Regions from separate parts of the Sphaerisporangium flaviroseum genome, predicted to be linked through region 1. Evidence: riboswitches for the same ligand, from Rfam matches in the RefSeq annotation. Region 1 holds a riboswitch; each other region holds the start of a gene.
What was found. A riboswitch is a leader RNA that binds a small molecule or an ion and turns the genes downstream of it on or off. The one in region 1 is predicted to bind cobalamin.
Positions count from the first base shown of each region.

Region 2: another riboswitch for cobalamin. It lies ahead of cobN (cobaltochelatase subunit CobN); the one in region 1 lies ahead of ABD810_RS10060 (ribonucleoside-diphosphate reductase subunit alpha).
Region 3: another riboswitch for cobalamin. It lies ahead of ABD810_RS23510 (ABC transporter substrate-binding protein); the one in region 1 lies ahead of ABD810_RS10060 (ribonucleoside-diphosphate reductase subunit alpha).

Region 1 covers NZ_BAAAZR010000002.1:865,450-872,331, reverse strand. Annotated here, with positions in the region: gene ABD810_RS10075 (DUF5709 domain-containing protein) at 1-231, shown strand, start outside; gene ABD810_RS10070 (mechanosensitive ion channel family protein) at 266-1,390, opposite strand; gene ABD810_RS10065 (ribonucleotide-diphosphate reductase subunit beta) at 1,456-2,451, opposite strand; gene ABD810_RS10060 (ribonucleoside-diphosphate reductase subunit alpha) at 2,451-4,706, opposite strand; cobalamin riboswitch at 4,820-5,022, opposite strand; gene ABD810_RS10055 (Bug family tripartite tricarboxylate transporter substrate binding protein) at 5,120-6,082, opposite strand; gene ABD810_RS10050 (DEAD/DEAH box helicase) at 6,210-6,882, shown strand, end outside.
Region 2 covers NZ_BAAAZR010000020.1:221,307-228,188, reverse strand. Annotated here, with positions in the region: gene ABD810_RS26505 (cobalt-precorrin-5B (C(1))-methyltransferase) at 1-322, shown strand, start outside; gene ABD810_RS26500 (precorrin-3B synthase) at 346-1,734, opposite strand; partial or broken gene ABD810_RS26495 (hypothetical protein) at 1,927-2,331, opposite strand; cobalamin riboswitch at 2,358-2,551, shown strand; gene cobN (cobaltochelatase subunit CobN) at 2,580-6,440, shown strand; gene ABD810_RS26485 (nucleotidyltransferase domain-containing protein) at 6,697-6,882, shown strand, end outside.
Region 3 covers NZ_BAAAZR010000017.1:53,576-60,457, forward strand. Annotated here, with positions in the region: gene ABD810_RS23485 (phytanoyl-CoA dioxygenase family protein) at 1-105, shown strand, start outside; gene ABD810_RS23490 (phosphotriesterase family protein) at 134-1,096, shown strand; gene ABD810_RS23495 (cytochrome P450) at 1,099-2,376, shown strand; gene ABD810_RS23500 (SDR family NAD(P)-dependent oxidoreductase) at 2,387-3,178, shown strand; gene ABD810_RS23505 (Gfo/Idh/MocA family protein) at 3,236-4,087, shown strand; adenosylcobalamin (AdoCbl) riboswitch at 4,221-4,361, shown strand; gene ABD810_RS23510 (ABC transporter substrate-binding protein) at 4,406-5,356, shown strand; gene ABD810_RS23515 (FecCD family ABC transporter permease) at 5,479-6,519, shown strand; gene ABD810_RS23520 (ABC transporter ATP-binding protein) at 6,590-6,882, shown strand, end outside.

The sequences.
Region 1 (6,882 bases):
ATCGGTCACGAGATCGTCGAGGACGATCCCGGGGAGCGGGACGGCATCTCGCGGCGGGTGTGGCAGGAGGCTCCCAGCCGCGATCGCGTCCCGCGCGAGGAGCATCGGTTCGTGGCCCCGGACGAGGGCGCCCATTCCGACGTGGACGCCGAGGAGTACGCCCAGGAGATCGGACCGGACGACGGCGACCTGTCCGCCGAAGAGCGGGCGATGCACATCGAACCCGACTAAACAGCCCGCCCCGGCCAACTGACCGGCGCGGGTCCTAGCCCGCGATCCGATCGTCCGTACGGGTGTCGCCGGCCCTCTCCGCCTGCGGCCGGGCGGAGCCGCCCGGGCCGGAGCCGGTGACGCGTTCGGTCGGCAGGTCCTGAACGCGGAAACGCGGCAGCGCCTGGGGATGGTTGTCGCGGATGTAGGCGACCAGGTGCTCGCGGATGTCGCACTTGAGGTCCCACACGCTCGGCGCGTCCGAGGCGCTCATCAGGGCCCGCAGCTCCACCAGGCCGTTGGGCTGGACGTCGGTCACCTGCAGGATCCAGTCCTTCTGGTCCCACAGCGGGTGCTCGCGCAGGCGCCGGTACAGCTCCGTCCTGATCTCCTCGACGGGAACGGACCAGTCGACGCTGAGCGTCACGTGGCCGATGACGCGGCTGCCGTGGCGGGTCCAGTTCTCGAACGGGGTGGTGGTGAAGTACGAGACCGGCAGGATGAGCCGCCGTTCGTCCCACAGCCGCAGGACGACGTACGTCAGGGTCAGCTCCTCGATGCGGCCCCACTCCCCGTCGACCACCACGACGTCATCGAGCCTGATGGCGTCGCTGAAGACGAGCTGCAATCCCGCGATGAGGTTGCTCAGCGTGGACTGCGCGGCGATGCCCGCCACCACGCCCGCGATCCCCGCCGAGGCCAGCAGCCCCGCGCCGAGTGCCCGGACGGCCGGGAAGCTGAACAGCACCGCGCCGGCGGCCACCACGATGATGACCGCCGCGGCGGCGCGCCTGACCAGCGTGATCTGCGTGCGGATGCGGCGCGCCTTCTTGTTGCCGTCGCCCTCGACCGTGCCGAGCCTTTCCAGCACCACGTCGGTCACCGCGTACGCGGCCTGGATGACCAGCCACGCGACACAGGCGATGATCAGCACGGTGATGGTCTGGCGCACCGCGTAGTCGGCGACGATGCCGGTCATGCCCGGCGCGTAGACCGTGTTGAACGCGGTCACGCCCGCGGTCGCGAACCCCGGCCACGTGCACCGCTCGACGATGGGACCGGCCAGGGAGAAGCTGCCGTTCACGCGGCGGGATCGGAGCAGCCGCCTGAGCAGCTCGACCGACACGATCGCCGCGAGAACGACGACCACCAGGGTGATCCAGTTGAATGCCGGCGACACGGAGGGCGGCTCCTTTCGTCGTCTTTTCTACCGTGCGCCCGAGAAAGGGGGAATCGCGGGGTCCGCTAGAACGCCTCGTCGAGGCTGACGCTGCCCTCCACCGCCATCTGGTAGGCGGAGACCCTGCGCTCGAAGAAGTTGGCCAGCTCCTGCACGTCCTGCAGCTCCATGAAGGCGAACGGATTGGCCGTACCGTACCGGACGGGCATCCCGAGCCGCACCAGGCGGTGGTCGGCGACGTATTCGAGGTAGTCCCGCATCTGGTCCGCGCTCATCCCGGCCAGGCCCTCCCCGCACAGGTCACGGGCGAACGCCAGCTCGGCGGCCACCGCCTCCTCGATCATCCGGGTCACCTGGGCGGCCAGCTCGTCGTCGAACAGGTGCGGTTCCTCCGCCCGTACGGTGTCCACGACCGAGAAGGCGAACTCCATGTGCATGGACTCATCGCGGAACACCCAGTTCGTCCCGGTCGCCAGCCCGCCCAGGAGGCCACGCGAGCGCAGCCAGTACACGTAGGCGAAGGCCCCGTAGAAGAACAGGCCCTCGATGCAGGCGGCGAAGCAGATCAGGTTCAGCAGGAACGCCCTGCGGTCGTCCCGGGTCTCCAGGCGGCTCAGCTCGTCGATCGAGCCGATCCACCGGAAGCAGAATTCCGCCTTGTCCCTGATCGAGGGGATGTGCTCCACCGCTGCGAACGCCTTGGCCCGCTCGTCGTGGTCGGGCAGGTAGGTGTCCAGCAGCGTGAGGTAGAACTGCACGTGCACGGCCTCCTCGAAGAGCTGCCGCGACAGGTACAGCCGCGCCTCGGGGGCGTTGATGTGCTGGTAGAGGTTGAGCACGAGGTTGTTGGCCACGATCGAGTCGCCGGTCGCGAAGAACGCCACCAGCCGGTTGATCAGGTGCCGCTCCCCCGCGCTCAGCCTGGCCAGGTCGGCGAGGTCGGACTGCAGGTCCACCTCCTCGACCGTCCAGGTGTTGCGGATCGCGGCCCGGTAGCGCTCATAGAATTCCGGATACCGCATCGGCCGCAGCGTCAGGTCCATCCCAGGGTCGAGCAGCATCACTGGCAGGCCTCGCAGATCTCGGGGTTCTCCAGGGAACAGGCGACGGCCTCCGGATCGAGCACGGCGACACGTGCCGGCACGACATCCAGGGGCGGGGGCGCCGCGCCGGCCTCGGCGGCCACGGTGGTCTGCGCGATGCGCGTGGCCGGGCGCGAGCGCAGGTAGTACGTGGTCTTCAGCCCGGCCCGCCAGGCATAGGCGTACATCGACGAGAGCTTGCCGATGGTCGGGGTCGCCATGAACAGGTTCAGCGACTGCGACTGGTCGATGTACGGCTGGCGCGCGGCGGCCAGGTCGATCAGGGCCTTCTGCGGCAGCTCCCAGGCGGTGCGGTACAGCCTCTGGAGGTCCTGAGGGATCGAGGGGACGTCCTGGATGGACCCGTCGGCGCGCTTGACCGCGTCCCTGACCTGCGGCGTCCACAGCCCGCGCTCCTGGAGGTCCCTGACCAGGTAGCGGTTGACCTGGAGGAACTCACCCGACAGGGTCTCGCGCTTGAACACGTTGGACACCTGCGGCTCGACGCACTCGTAGCACCCCGCGATGGAGGCGATGGTCGCCGTGGGGGCGACGGCGAGCAGCAGGGAGTTGCGCAGGCCGGTCGCCGCGATCCTGTCGCGCAGGAGCGCCCACTCCTCCGGGTGGACCGGATCCGCCGCCGGGAAGTGGTCCAGGTGCAGCACTCCCCCGGCCGCCCGCGTGTCGGCGTACGAGGGGTGCGCCCCGAGCGCCCCGGCCAGGTCGGCGGAGGCCCCATAGGCGGCCAGCGCCATCTCCTCGGCGATCCGCGTGGACAGCGCGAGCGCCTCGGGCGAGTCGAAGGGCAGCCGCAGCGCGAAGAAGACGTCGGCCAGGCCCATCACGCCGAGCCCGATCGGCCGCCAGCGCTTGTTGGCGGCCTCCGCCTGGGGCGTCGGGTAGAACCCCCGGTCGATGGACCTGTCGAGGAACCGGACGGCCGTGGCCACCGTCGAGCGCAGCCGTGCCCAGTCGACCCCTCCCCGCTGGAGGTGGGCGGCGAGGTTGACCGAGCCGAGGTTGCACACGGCGGTCTCGGCGTCGCTGGTGACCTCGAGGATCTCGGTGCACAGGTTGGACAGGTGGATGACGTTCTCGGGCCTGGCCGTCTGGTTGGAGGCGCGGTTGGCGGCGTCCTTGAAGGTCATCCAGCCGTTGCCCGTCTGGGCGAGCGTGCGCATCATGCGGCCGTACAGGGTCCTCGCGGGCAACTGGCGGACGTACCGCCCGGCGGCCTCCGCCTCCCGGTACCTCGCGTCGAACTCGGCGCCCCACAGGTCGACCAGTTCCGGGACCTCCTTGGGGTCGAACAGCGACCACACGCTGTCGGCCTCGACCCGGCGCATGAACTCGTCGGGGATCCAGTTGGCCAGGTTGAGGTTGTGCGTGCGGCGCGCGTCCTCACCGGTGTTGTCGCGCAGCTCCAGGAACTCCTCCACGTCGGCGTGCCAGGGTTCGAGGTACACGCAGGCCGCGCCCTTGCGCCGCCCGCCCTGGTTCACCGCCGCGACGCTCGAGTCGAGCGTGCGGAGCCACGGCACGATGCCGTTGGAGTGCCCGTTGGTGCCCCTGATCAGCGAGCCGCGCGCCCGTACCCTGGTCCAGGAGATCCCGATCCCGCCTGCGTACTTCGACAGCCGCGCGACCTGGCCGTACCGCTCGTAGATGGCCTCCAGCTCGTCGCGGGGCGAGTCCAGCAGGAAGCAGGAGGAGAGCTGGGGCCGCCGCGAGCCGGAGTTGAACAGCGTCGGCGAGCTCGGCAGGTACGACAGAGTCGTCATCAGCCCGTACAGCTCCGCGGCCTCGGCGACGGTGCCGGCGAGCCCGCACGCCACGCGCAGGAAGAAGTGCTGCGGGGTCTCCAGCACGCCCCGGGTGACGGGGTGGCGCAGCAGGTAGCGATCGTAGACCGTCCGCAGCCCGAAGTACTCGAAGCGCGCGTCCCCTTCCGGGTCGGTCAGGTCGTCGAGCACGGTGGCGTTGTTCCGTACGAACTCGGCCAGGTCATCGTGGACCAGCCCGGCCTCGTGCGTGGCGGCGACCGACTCCGAGAACGACCGCACCCCGTGCGCCGCCGCCTCGGCGGCGATCTCCTCGGCCAGCAGACGGGCGGCGACCCGCGAGTTCGCGGGATCGGCGATGACCCGGGCCGCGGCCTCCTCGATGGCCAGCCGCCGGCCCTCCCGGGTCGTATCCTCCTGAGACGGCAGCGGCAAATCGCGTGTCACGGTCATGTGCTCTCCTCATAGCGTTCGGATCCTCGCTTGAGCGCACGCGTCGGAGCACGACCGCAGGCCTCGCCGCACGGGCACGCCGGTCACCCCCGCCGCGGCCCTCCCTCGAGGCCTGGACGACAACGTCACCGGCAGGTCTTCGGACTCGCGGGCGCTCTCACGTCCTGCCTACTGGCCGTCGCTTCCCAGGCCGCCGCGCGGCCCAGTGCTGTATGACGGCGGTCGTTCCCGCTCACCGCTGCGGGGCAGCCCCGGAATCACACCAGGTTCCCTCTTACGCCGCTCCAAAGAGCGAACCAGCAACGGTCAGGATCCTACATGTAGTGGCGCCCCCAACAACAACCCCTAGAAGTTGTGTCCGGTGTGGTAATCCAGGGTCACGATGCCCCGTACCGCACAGGGGCCGTCCGGCGTCAGACGCGAAGGCCGAGGTCCCCCAGCGCCCGGCTCAGCCGGTTGGATTCGATACGCAGCCACTGCCGGAAATCCTCGCCCTCCAGGTACAGCGGGGTCCATCCGTTACGCGCGCAGGTCTCTCTCCAGCGGGCCGACCCGGCGAGCTCGTGGCACAGGCCGACCAGGGCGTCACGGTCGTCGTCGGGCAGGCGGCCGACCCCGAGCAGGCCACGCCAGTTCGCGCAGTACAGATGCACATCGCACTCCAGCAGCGTCGGAGCCTCCACCCCCTGGATGCGGTCGGGCGAGGACACCGCGAGCACGTGCAGCTCTCCGGCCTGGACCCGCCGCCGTACTCCGGCGTGGCTGGAGAGCACCGCCCTCACCCGCCCGCCCTTGAGCGCCGTGATCGCCTCCTCGCCGGAGGGGTAGGCCACGTACTGGAGCAGCCGCGCGTCCACGCCGAGGCTCTGGGCGAGCATTCCGAACAGCATGTGGTCCACGCAGCCCGCCGCCCTGCCCGCCACCGCGAGGGCGGCCGGGTCCCGCCTCATGGCGTCGGCGAACGCGCCGAACGACGCCAGGCGCGAGGTGACGGGAACGACCAGCACCTCCCACTCGCCGCAGAGCCTGGCCAGCGGCGTGGTGCCGGAGAAGGCGCCCGCCGGCCGGACGGCCCGCACGGTGGCGACCAGCTCGGGCTCGGCCATCAGCAGCCGGCCGGTGGTGCGCGCGCGGGCGAACTCCGCCAGAGCGGCGTGCGCCGGGCGGTTGACCACCTGCACCCGGCCCGCCAGCGACTCCCGCTCGGCCACCCCCTTGAGCGAGCGCGCGACCCTGTCCGAGTCACCCCCGTACGGGCCGGGGACGACCATCGAGAGCGGCATCGAGGCGAGCTTGCGCGCGTCGGTGGCGCTCCCGCATCCGGCGGCCAGCGCGACGAGCCCCGTACCGAGCGCGAGCACCTGGCGACGACGCATGCTTCACGCCCTTTCCCCCCATATCTGGCTAAATGCCCATTTCGATGGCCGTACACACGAGTTGAGGCGGACGGCGCCGCGAACGTGGAATCATGGCACCCGGACGGCGGTGGGGAAGGGCAGAGATGTGAGCACGGTCGAACAGGAGGGGGCGGCGTTCACGGGCAAGGAGGTCAGGGCTCTCCTCCTGGAGGGCGAGCGGCTCCTCGCGGCGGCACGCACCCTGCTCGCCGACCACACACGCGTCCGCGCCGACGTGCACGAGGCGTTGTCCTCGCTCCGCGCCGATCTGGCCCGCGACGACCTGGCCGCGATCCCCCTCGCGCGGCTGAAGGACGTCACCAACGGGCGGTTGCGCCTCGGAGCCCTGGAACAGGCCGGGTACACGACGGTCCAGCACGTCCTGGACGCCACCCCCTACGCTCTGCAACTCGTCCCCGGGATCGGCGCGCACACCGCGAGCCAGGTCCAGGCCGCCGCCAGGCAGATCGCGCGAGCGGCCGAGGAGACGGTCGGCATCCAGATCGACGTCGAGCGGCGCGACCCCGCCACCACGGCGATGCTGGTCGCGTTGAACCGCCTGGTCACCGCCGGTCCCGACCTTCCGCGGGCGTGCGAGGCCGCCAGGGGCGTCATCGAGCGGCTGACGCCGCTCCTGCCCGCCGCGCGTGCCGCGCGAGGACGGCTGCGGATGCTGTTCACGAGCAGGCAGGGCCGCGAGCGGGCCTGGGAAGCCGTCGCGGACATCGCCGCCCTGCTCGCGGAGGCGGGCTCGGGCGGCACGCGCCTGCTCATCTCCC
Region 2 (6,882 bases), on a different contig from region 1:
CCTGCACTCGGGCCGCTCGCAGGTCAGCACCGAGGCGCTCTCCGCGCTGGTCAGAGAGGCGGGCGGCACTGATGAGCTGACCGAGCGGGTGCGGCACGCGAACACCGCGTTGCAGGCACTGCAGATGTGCCAGGAGGCGGGTCTGCCTCTCGGAGACCTGGTGGCCGAGCGAGCAAGAATCACCGCCGCCGGGGTGCTGCGCGGTGCCCCCGTAGAGGTCGACGTCGTGGTCATCGACCGCGCCGGCACCATCGTCGGCCGCGCCGGCACCGTGGGCGAGTCTGGCACCGTCCGCCCACGCTGGCACCGTCGGCGGGTCTAGCATCGCCGGCAGTCGCAACCGTCTCACCGGTCTTCCGGGGTCAACGTAGCCCTCGTCGCGGCGACGACGGCGGCCGTCTCTTCGGCGCTCGCGCAGTGCAGGCTCTCGTCGGCTGTGTCGACCCGGTAGCCGTCCCCGGTGGCGACCACGACCACAACCGGTCCGCTCGGCTTCCCGCATCGACGCTCACACCCGACCCAGTGCACGGGAAGCACCCCAGCCGCAGCCCCACCGACAAGGGGAAGTCCAACCTGGGCCACCGAACCGGGCCGATCGACGTCGGGACGTGAGTCGGAAAGGACGGTGTGTGCCGTCGAATCGGGACGTTCTACGTCGGGACGTGAGCCGGGTAGGACGGTGCCGGTCGTTGAGCGGGCGGCGTCCGACTGGACGTCGGACAGGGACTTGGCGCAGCCGGGGCGTCCAGTACACGCGGTGACACCGATCCACGGCGATGCGGGATCGGTGATGAGGCCGGCCGCGCTCAGCCTGGACAGCCACCGTCCGGCGTCGGCTCTGGCCACGCCCGGTACGACCGCGCCCCGCCACGGGGTCAGCCGGAGCTCGCCCCGACCGGCCTCGGCCGCCGCTGCGAGAGCGTGCGCCTGACCGGCCGTCAACCGCCCGAGCGGTGTCAGTACGACCAGGGCACCCCGCTCGGCGGACTGCGCTACGAATCCCACCGGAGGCACAGGCGGGCGCGAAGGTTGGGCTGGGGGCGGAAGCGAAGGAGGAGTACGAGTCGAGCGCGGAGCAGGGGTGGAGGACGGAGTAGGAGTCGAGCGCGGAGCAGGGGTGGAGGACGGAGTAGGAGTCGAGCCCGGCCCAGGGGGTGAGGGCGGTGCGGCTGCCGGTGGCCGTACGGGGGTCGCCTCATGGACCGCTTGGCAGGGATGGAGCTGGGCCGTTCCCTCGGTACTGGCAGGGACCTCACCCCGGGCGATCAATCGGGCGTCTCCCCGGGCGATGAGCCGGGCCGCCACCCGGCTCGGGCCGTCGTAGAGCTCGGCCATGCGCCAGGCCGTCGACTTCTGCGCGGCACGTTCGTCCAAGAACGCTTCCGCCGCCGCCATCATGGCGGGTACGGCTTCCGCCAGACCGACACGCAGCCCACAGTCCTCACCCGCCAGCAACAGCACTCCCTCGACGGTGGTGCCGTGGGGCGTGGGGATGGGGAGGAAGGCCACGTCGGTGGGGAGGATTGCCATGTCGCCTCTCCCGTCGTCTAAGGCGAACAGGAAGCGGCCGGGTAGGTCCGCGAGGGCTGGGCGGGCACATAGCGCGTGGTCCAGTTCGCGTACGAGCGTCGCGACCTCGATCAGGCCGTGACCGTCGAGTCCGGCCATGGGAGAGGCCAGGATGTTGCGCACCCGTTCATGGGTGGCCGAAGGAAGCAGCCCAGCGGCGGCCATCCGACCAGCGAACCCGATCTCCCCCCGGTCCCCGGTCTGGGGTACGTCCCCGGTGCCTTGGTTCGGGGTTCTACGTTCCTCCGCAGTTCCCTTCCCGTCCTCGGGCTGTACCTCGGTTGCCGGCCTTCTGCCGTCTTCGGTCGGCGGGGTGCCCGCGGCGCCTGTCTCGGGGGTGGGGTTGCTGGGAAGCCCTCGGACCTGCAGGTTGGCGCGGGAGGTCAGTTCGATGACGCCGGAGCCGAGGGAGGCTGCGGCGGCGGCCAGTTCGTGGAGCTGGGAGGCGGTGAGGAGGCCACCGGGTATCCGGATGCGTGCGACCGCACCGTCCGCGGCCGGATGCGTCTGGAGGGCACCGGGGCAGGCGTCGGCTCGCGATCGGTGCGAAGCGTCGATTCGCGATCGGTGGGACGCGTCGACTTGCGATCGCTGTGCAGCGTCGGCTGGCGCTTGATGGGAGTCGGGCTGCGATCGCTGTGTAGCGTCGGCTGGCGGTTGATGGGAGTCGGGCTGCGATTGGTGTGGAGTGTCGGCTGCCGATCGGTGGGGCGCGTCGGGGTGCGGTGGGGGTGAAAAGCCCAAAGGATCGGCAAGAGCCACGTCCAGGATGTTAACCCTACTTCTCGCCTTAAGTCGGACTCCGTGGTCTGATGGGGGAGGACGGCACAAAGGAGGAAGCCGGTGTGAATCCGGCGCGGTCCCGCCACTGTCACCGGGGAGCGAACCCCACTCAAGGCCACGGCCCGGCAACGGGCGGGAAGGCCGGGGTGAGCGTCGATCCGGGAGCCAGGAGACTCCAGGCCGTGTGACCCACGACCCGGGGCGCGGACCCCGAGTGAGGATGTGCCGTGCGCCATCTCCCTGTCCTGCTGCTGTCGACCTCCGACACAGACCTTCTCAGCGCCCGCGCGAGCGGCTCCCCGTACCGGCTGGGCAATCCGGCCCGGCTGGCCGTGGAGGACCTCGCCCCGCTGCTCGAAGGCGTCGAACTCGTCGTGGTCCGGCTGCTCGGCGGCCGGCGCGTCTGGGAGGAAGGGCTGGCCGCGCTGCTGGCGGGCAGCCGCCCGGTCATCGTGCTCGGCGGCGAGCAGGCTCCCGACGCCGAGTTGATGGAGCTGTCCACCGTTCCCGGCGGCGTGTGCGCCGAGGCGCACGCCTATCTGGCCCATGGCGGTCCGGCCAATCTGGACGAGTTGTACCGGTTCCTGACCGACACCCTGCTGCTCACGGGTCACGGCTTCGCCCCACCGGCGGCAACGCCGACCTGGGGAATCCTGCAATGCCCGCCGGCGGCCGACGGCGCCACACGTGCGCCTGGTACCGGCAGGGGCACATTCACGCCGGGTGCCAGCAAGGCCGTGCACACTCCGGACGGCGGCGAGGCGGCACGTGCGCCTGGTCACGGCGAGGCCGTACGGGGGTCTGGTGTCGAGGTCGCGCGTGCGCCCGATACCGGGGAGGCCGCGGTCGGGGTCGATGTGGGTGCGGCCGTACGGGGGGTCGGGTGTGGAGGGCGGCCGGTGGTCGGGGTGTTGTATTACCGGGCTCACCATGTCGCGGGGAACACCGCCTTCGTGGAGGCGCTGTGCGATGCCATCGAGCGTGCCGGGGGCCGGGCGCTGCCCGTCTACTGCGCCTCGTTGCGCACCGCCGAAGCCGGCCTGCTGGACGTGCTCGCCCAGGTGGACGCGCTGGTCGTCACCGTGCTCGCGGCGGGTGGAACCCGTCCCGCGACCGTCTCGGCGGGCGGGGACGACGAGGCGTGGGACGTGGGAGCCCTGGCCAGGCTGGACGTCCCGATCCTGCAGGGCCTGTGCCTCACCGGGGACAGGGAGAGCTGGCTCGCGAGCGACGACGGGTTGTCCCCGCTGGACGCCGCCTCCCAGGTGGCCATCCCCGAGTTCGACGGACGGATCATCACCGTCCCGTTCTCCTTCAAGGAGGTCGACGAGGAAGGACTGACCGTCTACGTGGCCGACCCCGAACGCGCCGCCCGGGTCGCCGGCATCGCCGTACGGCACGCCGTCCTGCGCCACATCCCCGCGCGGGACAAGCGGATCGCCCTGATGCTGTCCGCCTACCCCACCAAACACGCCCGCATCGGCAACGCGGTCGGGCTGGACACGCCCGCCAGCGTGGTCCGTCTGCTGGCGGCGCTGCGGGAGCGTGGGTACGACATCGGTCCCGAGGGCGACGGCGGGCTGCCGGGAGTGGCCGCCCAGGACGGTGACGCGCTCATCCACGCGCTCATCGCGGCCGGCGGCCAGGACCAGGACTGGCTCACCGAGGAGCAGGTGTCCGGCAACCCGGTGCGGATCTCCGCCGCGCGCTACGAGGCCTGGTACGTCACCCTCCCGGGGGAGCTGCGCGCGAGGATGGAACGGCACTGGGGCCCGCCGCCCGGCGAGCTGTTCGTCGACCGTTCCCGCGATCCGAACGGGGAGATCGTGCTGGCCGCGCTGCGTGCGGGCAACGTCGTGGTGATGGTGCAGCCGCCGCGCGGATTCGGTGAGAACCCCATCGCCATCTACCACGACCCCGACCTGCCGCCCAGCCACCACTACCTCGCCACCTACCGCTGGCTGCGGGACGGGTTCGGCGCGCACGCCGTGGTGCACGTCGGCAAGCACGGCAACCTGGAGTGGCTGCCCGGCAAGTCCGCCGGGATGTCCGCCTCCTGCGGACCGGACGCCGCGCTCGGCGACCTGCCGTTGATCTACCCGTTCCTGGTGAACGACCCCGGGGAGGGGACGCAGGCCAAGCGCCGCGCCCATGCCACCCTGGTCGACCACCTGGTGCCGCCGATGGCCCGTGCCGACACCTATGGCGACATGGCCCGGCTGGAGCAGCTCCTGGACGAGCACGCCTCCATCGCGGCGATGGATCCGGCCAAGCTGCCCGCGATCCGTGCCCAGATCTGGACCCTGATCCAGGCCGCCCGGCTGGACCACGATCTCGGGCTGGACGACCGGCCGCACGACGCGGAGTTCGACGACTTCCTGCTGCACGTCGACGGTTGGCTGTGCGAGGTCAAGGACGTGCAGATCCGTGACGGCCTGCACGTGCTCGGCGAGGCGCCCGCGGGCCGGGCCCGGGTGGACCTGGTGCTGGCGATGCTGCGCGCGCGGCAGTTGTGGGCGGGGAACGAGGCGCTTCCGGGCCTGCGTGAAGCGCTCGGCCTCGCCGAGGACGGCAGCGCGGGACGGACCGAGACCGACTGGGCCGAGACGGTCGCGGCGGCGCTCGTCGAGGGCATGGAGGAGCACGGCTGGAACCCCCGCGCGGCCGGTGAGGTCTGCGCGACCGTACTCGGCACGGCCGTCCCGGCGGGCGGGGGAGCCGGTGAGGTGGTGGTCAAGGAGATTCTGGAGTTCGCGGCCACCGAGATCGTGCCACGGCTGGGGCGGACCACCGATGAGATCGCGGCGGTGCTGCACGCGCTCGACGGGGGGTACGTCCCGGCCGGGCCGAGCGGGTCGCCGCTGCGTGGCCTGGTCAACGTGCTGCCCACCGGCCGCAACTTCTACTCCGTGGATCCCAAGGCGGTCCCGAGCCGCCTGGCCTGGGAGACGGGGCAGGCGATGGCCGACTCGTTGCTCGCCCGCTACCGTGCGGACACCGGCGACTGGCCGCGCTCTGTCGGGCTGTCGATCTGGGGGACCAGCGCCATGCGCACCTCGGGCGACGACGTGGCGGAGGTGCTCGCGCTCCTCGGCGTCCGGCCGGTGTGGGACGAGGCGTCCCGCCGGGTCACGGGCCTCGCGCCGATCCCTCCGGAGGAGCTGGGCCGCCCTCGCGTGGACGTCACCGTCCGGATCAGCGGCTTCTTCCGTGACGCGTTCCCGCACGTGGTGGTGATGCTGGACGACGCGGTACGGCTGGTGGCCGCCCTGGAGGAGCCGGAGGAGGTCAACTTCGTACGGGCGCACGTGGTGGCCGACCGCGCGGCCCACGGGGACGAGCGTCGGGCGACCACGCGCGTCTTCGGCTCCCGCCCGGGGGCCTACGGGGCCGGGTTGCTGCCGCTGATCGACAGCCGGAACTGGCGGGACGACGCCGATCTCGCCGAGGTGTACGCGGTGTGGGGCGGGTTCGCCTACGGCAGGGAGATGGACGGCACGCCCGCGCGTCAGGACATGGAGGCCGCCTACCGGCGCATCGCCGTGGCCGCGAAGAACGTCGACACCCGTGAGCACGACATCGCCGACTCCGACGACTACTTCCAGTACCACGGCGGGATGATCGCCACCGTACGCGCGCTGACCGGTAAGGCGCCCGCCGCCTACATCGGCGACAGCACCCGTCCGGACGCGGTCCGCACCCGCAGCCTCTCGGAGGAGACCGCACGGATCTTCCGTGCCCGGGTGGTGAACCCGCGCTGGGTGGCGGCCATGCGACGCCACGGGTACAAGGGGGCGTTCGAGCTGGCGGCGACCGTCGACTACCTGTTCGGGTACGACGCGACCACCGGCGTGGTGGCCGACTGGATGTACGACACGCTCGCCGCGACGTACGTCCTGGACCCGGAGAACCAGCGGTTCCTCGCCGAGTCGAACCCGTGGGCCCTGCACGGCATGGCCGAGCGCCTCCTGGAGGCGGCCGGGCGTGGCATGTGGCGGCAACCGGACCCGGACATCCTGAGCGACCTGCAGGAGGTATATCTGAAGGTCGAGGGGGACATCGAGGGCGGCGCGCACGAACCCGCCTGAACGCGGCGCCCTCCCTGGATAAGGGTATGGATCGGGGGCAGGGGCCGGTCACTGCCGGGGAACCGACCGAGGGTCGGCCGATCACGGCTGCTGCTGTGCGCGGTGCCCGGTGGTGTCCGCGCCCGGGGCGGACCTGACCAGCTCACGCTCTCGGCGTCCGTGGAGCTGGCATGGTGTTCCGGGGACCGGATCCAGGAATGCAACGGTTTGACAGAGGTTGTAACAGCAGGGGGCGGCCAGAGGGAAAGATGGCGGGATGATGCGCCGGGATACGCCATGGGGTCCCTGGGACCCCGCGCCGCTCTCAGAGGTGGTCGCGCTGTTCTCGGTCCTGCCGAACCGCTGGTGGATCGCCGGTGGGTACGCCATCGAGCTGACGGTGGGCCGCTCGTTCCGTGAACATGGGGACATCGACGTCCTGCTGCTCCGCAGCGACCAGCTC
Region 3 (6,882 bases), on a different contig from region 1:
AACGCCCTCTACACCGGCACGCCCTACCGGCAGACCGACGGCCTCGGCCTGCGGATCAACGAGCCGTTCGACCACCCGAGGTTCCCGGTCGTCTCCCATGCCTGACCGGGGAGAGGGGCCGGGGAACCGGGCCGTGAACACCGTGAGAGGACCGGTGGCCGGCCTCGGGGCCACGCTCATGCACGAGCACGTCTTCGGGCTCAGCCCGGAGATCCTGTGGAACTGGCCGGACATCCCCGAAGGATGGGACCTGGAGACCAGGGCGCGGGAGGCGGCGGACAAGCTCGGCGCCCTCAAGGCCGAGGGGATCGACACCATCGTGGACCTGACGGTGGTCGGGCTCGGCCGGTACGTCCCGGCGGTGCAGCGGGTCGCGGAGCTGACCGAGGTCAACATCGTCGTCGCCACCGGGCTCTACACCTACGACGCGCTGCCCCCGTACTTCGGCAACCGCGGCCCGGGCAGCCTCTTCGGCGGGCCGGACCGGCTCGCCGAGTTCTTCGTTAGAGACATCACCGAGGGGATCGGGCGGACCGGTGTCAAGGCCGCGATCCTGAAGTGCGCCTCCGACCACCAGGGCATGACGCCGGGATGCGAGCGGGTGTTCCGCGCGGTCGCCCAGGCGCATCGGGAGACCGGAGCGCCGATCACGACCCACTCCCACAGTGGCTCACGGGGCGGGCTGGCGCAGCAGCGGCTCCTCGCGTCCGAGGGCGTGGACCTGTCACGGGTGGTCATCGGCCACGCCGGCGACTCCACCGACCTCGCCTACCTCGAAGAGCTGATCGCGGCGGGTTCGTACCTCGGGATGGACCGGTTCGGCATCGAGACGATCAGCTCGTTCGAGGACAGGGTCGCCATCGTCGCGGAGATGTGCGCCCGCGGCCACGCCGGCCGGATGGTGCTGTCACACGACTCCTACTGCTTCAACGACCGCTTCGACCCTGAGGTGGTGCGCGCGCGTCACCCCAACTACCACCTGCTGCACATTTCCCGGGACGTCCTTCCCGAGCTGCGCAAACGCGGTGTCGGCGAGGACCAGATCCACCAGATGCTCGTCGAGAACCCCCGCAGGATCCTCACCCCCAGGTCGTGACCATGGAGAACACCGCACCGGCCACCCAGAGCACCTCACCCGCGACCGAGGACGTGACACCGGCGATGGAAGGCACCTCACCGGCGGGCGCCACCGACTTCGACGTCACGTCCGACTGGCACGTCGCCTCGCCGTACGAATTCCTGCGCAGGCTCAGGCACGAGCGGCCGGTGTTCCACAGCGAGCACCTGGGCGCGTACGTCCTGACCCGCCACGCGGACGTCCGCGCCGCGTACGCGGACCCGAGGCGGTTCTCCTCGGAGGGATCGCTGACGATCTCGCGGAGCCTGGCCGCCGAGACGCGGAAGGTGCTCGGCGACCACGGGTCCTTCCTGTCCAGCTTCGTGGCCAACGTCGACCCGCCCACGCACACGCGGCTGCGCCGTTCGGTGTCCCGTGCCTTCACCCCGCGCGCGGTCACCGCGATGGAACAGCGGTTCAGGCGGCTCAACGAGGAGGTCCTCGACCGGGTGGCCCCCCAGGGCGGCGCCGACTTCGTGGCCGAGCTCGGGCACGAGCCCTCGGCCAAGCTCACCGCCCGCTTCATCGGCGTGCCCGAGGAGGACGAGGAGTTCGTCAAGGAGCACGTCAAGGACTGGTTCATGCTGTTCCTGTCGCCACAGCCGCCGGACCGGCAGCTCGTGCTCGCGCGCAGCTTCCTCACCTACCTCGACTACGTCGACAAGCTGGTCGCCTCCCGCGTCGCCGAGCCGCGCGACGACTTCACCTCCCTGATGACCGGCCTCATCGGGACCGAGCTGTCCCACCGGGAGGTCGTCGAGCTGATCTCCACCATCCTGCTCGGCGGCAACGACACCGTGCCCAACCAGCTCGGCAACAGCGTGCTCCGGCTCCTACGCGAGGGCGCCTGGCCACCGGCCCCCGAGCTGATCCAGAACGCGGTCGAGGAGTGCATGCGGATCGACGGCTCCAGCCTCGGCTCGTTCCGGTACGCCCTGACCGACATCGACCTGCACGGCGTCACGATCCCCAAGGGCTCGCTCGTGCTGCTCTCCACCGACTCGGCGGCGCACGACGAGACGGTCTTCCCCTCGCCGGAGTCGTTCGACCCCCGGCGCCAGAACGCCGACGCCCATATGACGTTCGGGTACGGCATCCACTTCTGTGTCGGCGCCGCGCTGGCGCGCCTCCAGCTCCGCACGGCCCTTGAGGTGCTGGGCGAACGCCTGCCGGGCCTGCGCCTGGTGCCCGGCATGCGGATCACGTACCGCAAGTCCATCGTCGGACGGGGCCTGCCGTCCCTGCTCGTCGAATGGTGAGGTCAGGGCGGTGAGGTTCCGCGATCGGGTCGCGCTCGTCACCGGCGGCGGGTCGGGGATCGGCGCCGCCACGGCGCTCAGGCTGGCGAGCGAGGGGGCACGGGTCGGCGTCGCCGACATCAGGGTCGAGACCGCCTGGCAGGTCGCCTCGGCCATCGGATCCGCCGCGTACGCGCTCGAGTGCGACGTCGCCGACGAGGGTTCCACGGCGAGTGCCGTCGCCGAGCTGATGGACCGCTTCGGCCGCCTCGACGTCGCGCACTCCAACGCCGCCTGCCTGGAACCCGAGGTGTACGGGCGGGACGGCGACCTGCTGGACCTGGACGTGGAGGTCTGGGACCGGACCATGGCCGTGAACCTGCGCGGGGCGATGCTCGTCGTCAAGCACACCGTCCCGCACATGATCGAGGGAGGGGCGATCGTGGTCACCTCGTCGGTCTCCGGGCTGGTGGGGGACACGGACCACGCGGCGTACGGCACGTCGAAATCCGCCTTAAACGGATTTATCCGGTATGTCGCCACGATGTACGGCTCGCGTGGCATCCGCTGCAACGCGGTCGCCCCGGGCCTTGTCATGACCGACACGGCCCGCGCCGTCATGAGCCCCACGATGCTCGCCGAGAAGGCCGCCGAGCGCGTGCTCCCCTGGGCCGCGAGCCCCGAGGACGTGGCGTCGGTCGTCGCCTTCCTGGCCTCGGACGAGGCGCGCTGCATCACCGGCCAGACCATCGCCGTCGACGGCGGCACCACCGCCCACCGCCCCGAGCACGCCCTGCGCTCGTGGAAAGATGCCGCGAGCTAAGCGGGGATTGGGCTAGTCTCGCGACGAATGATCGGGTACGTGGGGGAGTTGAGCGCCATGGAGCCAGTCGCGGTAGGTCTGATCGGAGCGGGTCCCTGGGCGGAGGCGGTCCACGCGCCCACGCTGGCGGCCGGCCCCCACACGCGGCTCGCCGGCGTGTGGGCACGCAGGCCCCGGTCCGCGGCCCGGCTCGGCGTCCCGGTCTACGAGCGGGTCGAGGAGCTCTTCGACGTCTGCGAGGCCGTCGCGTTCTGCGTGCCGCCGGGCGTGCAGGCCGAGCTGGCCGTACAGGCGGCCAAGGCGGGCAAGGCCCTGCTGCTGGAGAAGCCGCTCGCGGCCGACCTCGACGGCGCCAAGCGTCTCGCCGACGCCGTGGGCGAGGCGGGTGTCGCCTCCCAGATGGTGCTGACCTTCCGCTACTCGGCCGCCACCAAGGCGTTCCTGGAGCGGGTCCACGCGATCGAGCCGTTCGGCGGGTACGCGCTCAACATCTCCGGCGCCCTGCACACCATCGACTCCCCATGGCGCCAGGAGCGTGGCGCGATCCTCGACGTCGGCCCCCACATGATCGACATGCTCGACGCCGCGCTCGGGCCGGTCGTCGGGATCCGTGCCCACGGCCACACGCTCGGCTGGGTCGGGCTGATGCTGGAGCACCAGAGCGGCGCGGTCAGCGAGGCGTCGCTGACCATGGCCGCCCGCGTCGAGCACGGCGCCTCGCACCTGGCCGTCTTCGGCCGCCACGGCAGCGAGACCCTCGACGGCGGCGACCTCGGCTACGACGTCTTCCCCGACATGGTCGCCGAGTTCGCCCAGACCGTACGCCGAGGCGGCGGTCATCCCCTCGACGCCCACCACGGCCTCCGCCTCCAGCAGATCATCACCGCCGCCGAGTCCCAGCTGGGCTGAGCCGTACGAGCGGCGTCCACCCTCGGCCACGCGGCCGGGCGGGGAATGGCTGTGCGCTGCCGCCGGTCGTACCGGCGGTTCGGGAACGGTGGGGGTTTCGACCCGTCGTATCCGGTTGGCCGGTTCGTTGATACCGTTCGTTTGACGCGCAGCGTGTAGCGAAGTCCGGTGTGAGTCCGGCGCTGTCCCGCAACTGTGAGATCCCTCGGGGTCGAGCCAGGTCGCCTGCATGCCGCGCCGACGCCGTCAACCCTCGTGGAAAAGGGTGATCCGTCACATCACGGGTCTCTCGATTTCCCGGCAACAGGAGGAACTCTCGTGAGGCCCGTACGCACGGCCTTGGCGGGCGCGTTGCTGGGTGCGCTGACATTGGCCGGATGCGGCCAATCCAGCGGCACTTCGGACGCCGCTTCCGCCACCCCCACCCCCGCCGCGTCCTCGCAGGCCGCCGGTTTCCCCGTGACCGTCCAGGCCGGCAACGGCCCGGTCACCATCGGCAAGAAGCCCACGCAGATCGTCTCGCTCTCGCCGAGCGCCACGGAGAGCCTGTTCGCGATCGGCGCCGGGCCGCAGGTCCTCGCCGTCGACGACCAGTCGACCTACCCCGCCGACGCCCCCAAGACGGATCTGTCCGGTTTCAAGCCGAACGCCGAGGCGATCATCGCCAAGAAGCCCGACCTGGTCGTGCTCGCCAACGACACCGGCGGCGTCGTGGCGGCGCTCACCAAGGTCGGCGTCCCCGTCCTGCTCGAACCCGCCGCCACCAAGCTGGACGAGACCTACGACGAGATCGCCGACCTCGGAGCCGCCACCGGCAACAAGGCGAAGGCGGACGAGCTCGTCGCCGGAATGAAGCGGCAGATCGACGAGCTCGTCGCCGCCGCGCCCAAGGACAAGAAGCTCTCGTTCTTCCACGAGCTCGACAACACGCCGTACTCCGTGACCTCCAGCACCTTCATCGGCCAGATCTACGCTCAGTTCGGGCTGACCAACATCGCGGACGAGGCGCCGGACGCCGCCGGCGGGTATCCCAAGCTCTCCACCGAGTTCGTGGCCAAGGCCGACCCCGACCTGATCTTCCTGGCCGACACCAAGTGCTGCGGGCAGTCCAGGGACACGCTGGCCAAGCGTCCCGGTTGGGCGGGCCTGTCGGCGATCAAGAAGGAGCGGGTGTTCACGCTCGACGACGACATCGCCTCGCGCTGGGGACCTCGCGTGGTGGACTTCGTCAAGGTCGTCGACGAGGCCGTCAAGAGGGCCGCGGGCTGAGACCCGGCACACGCTCCCGGAAGGTGGCGGACCCCGGTGCCGGCGACCCGGGGGCGCCGGCCGGCGGGAGGGCACGCGGGGCCACGATGCGGCCGGGGCGGGGGAGGGCACGCGGGGCCACGATGCGGCCGGGGCGCGGGACGGCACGCGGGGCCACGATGCGGCCGGTGGCGCTCGCCGTCGCGCTCGTCGTGCTCGTGGCCTGCGTGCTGGCCGGTCTGATGATCGGCGCGGCTTCCATCCCCCTCAAGGGCATCGTGCTGGAACTGCTCGACCGGATGCCGTTCGTGTCGGTCGACTCGGGGCTCTCCCCTGTGGAGCGCGGACTGCTCTTCCAGCTCAGGATGCCGCGCGTGGTGCTCGCGGCCGTGGTCGGCGGGCTGCTGGCGATGGCGGGCGCCGGATACCAGGGCGTGTTCCGCAACCCGCTCGCCGATCCGTACCTGCTCGGCGCCGCCGCGGGAGCGGGCCTCACCGCGACCCTGATGATCGTGCTGATCCAGGTCGAAGGGCTGGTGCCGCTGGCCGCGTTCGGCGGGGCGATCGGCGGCGTGCTGCTGGCGTACGCGCTCGGCAACACCGCGGGCCGTGGTGGTGGCACGGCCACCCTCGTGCTCGCCGGCGTGGCCGTCTCCTCCTTCCTGTCCGCCCTGCAGGCGTTCGTACAGCAGATCCGCGTCGAGCAGTTGCAGCGGATCTACTCGTGGATCATGGGCGGCATCGGCGGCGACTGGTCGCAGGTGTGGCTCATCGCCCCCTACGCCCTGGTGTCGATGGTGATCCTGATCGCTCACGGGCGGCTGCTGGACGTGCTGTCCGTCGGCGACGACGAGGCGGTGAGCCTGGGCGTCAACGCGGCCCGCGTCAGGCTGGTCGTCCTGTGCGCGGCATCGCTCGCCACGGCGTCCGCCGTCGCGGTCAGCGGGCTCATCGGCTTCGTCGGCATCGTCGTCCCCCATGTCGTGCGCCGCCTCGCGGGCGCGTCGTACCGGATGGTGCTCCCGCTGTCACTGCTGGTCGGGGCGGCGTTCCTGGTGCTCGCCGACCTGGCCGCCCGCACCGTCCTGGCCCCGGCCGAGCTGCCGATCGGGGTCGTCACCGCCTTCATCGGCGCCCCCTTCTTCGTCGGCGTCCTCCGCGCGACAAGAGCGGTGGACGCGTGAGCGGGCGCGGAGGCGTGAGCGCGCCATGGGTCGGACGCGGCGGACGCGGCAACGTGGCGGCGGTGCGGGCATGAGTTCGATCGAGGTCCGCGAGCTCTCCGTCGCGCTGGACGGGCGGCCGGTGCTGTCCGAGATCGGCCTGTCCGTGCGCGGCGGTGAGTGGCTGGCGATCATCGGGCCCAATGGCGCCGGTAAGTCCACTCTGCTCCGGGCCATGATGGGCCTGCTGGAGGCCCAGGGCGAGGTGCTGATCGACGGCGTACCGGTACGCAGCCTGAAGCCCAAGCAGCGCGCACGGCTGATGGCCTACGCCCCGCAGGCCCCTCTGCTCCCGGCGGGCCTGAGCGTCTTCGACTACGCCCT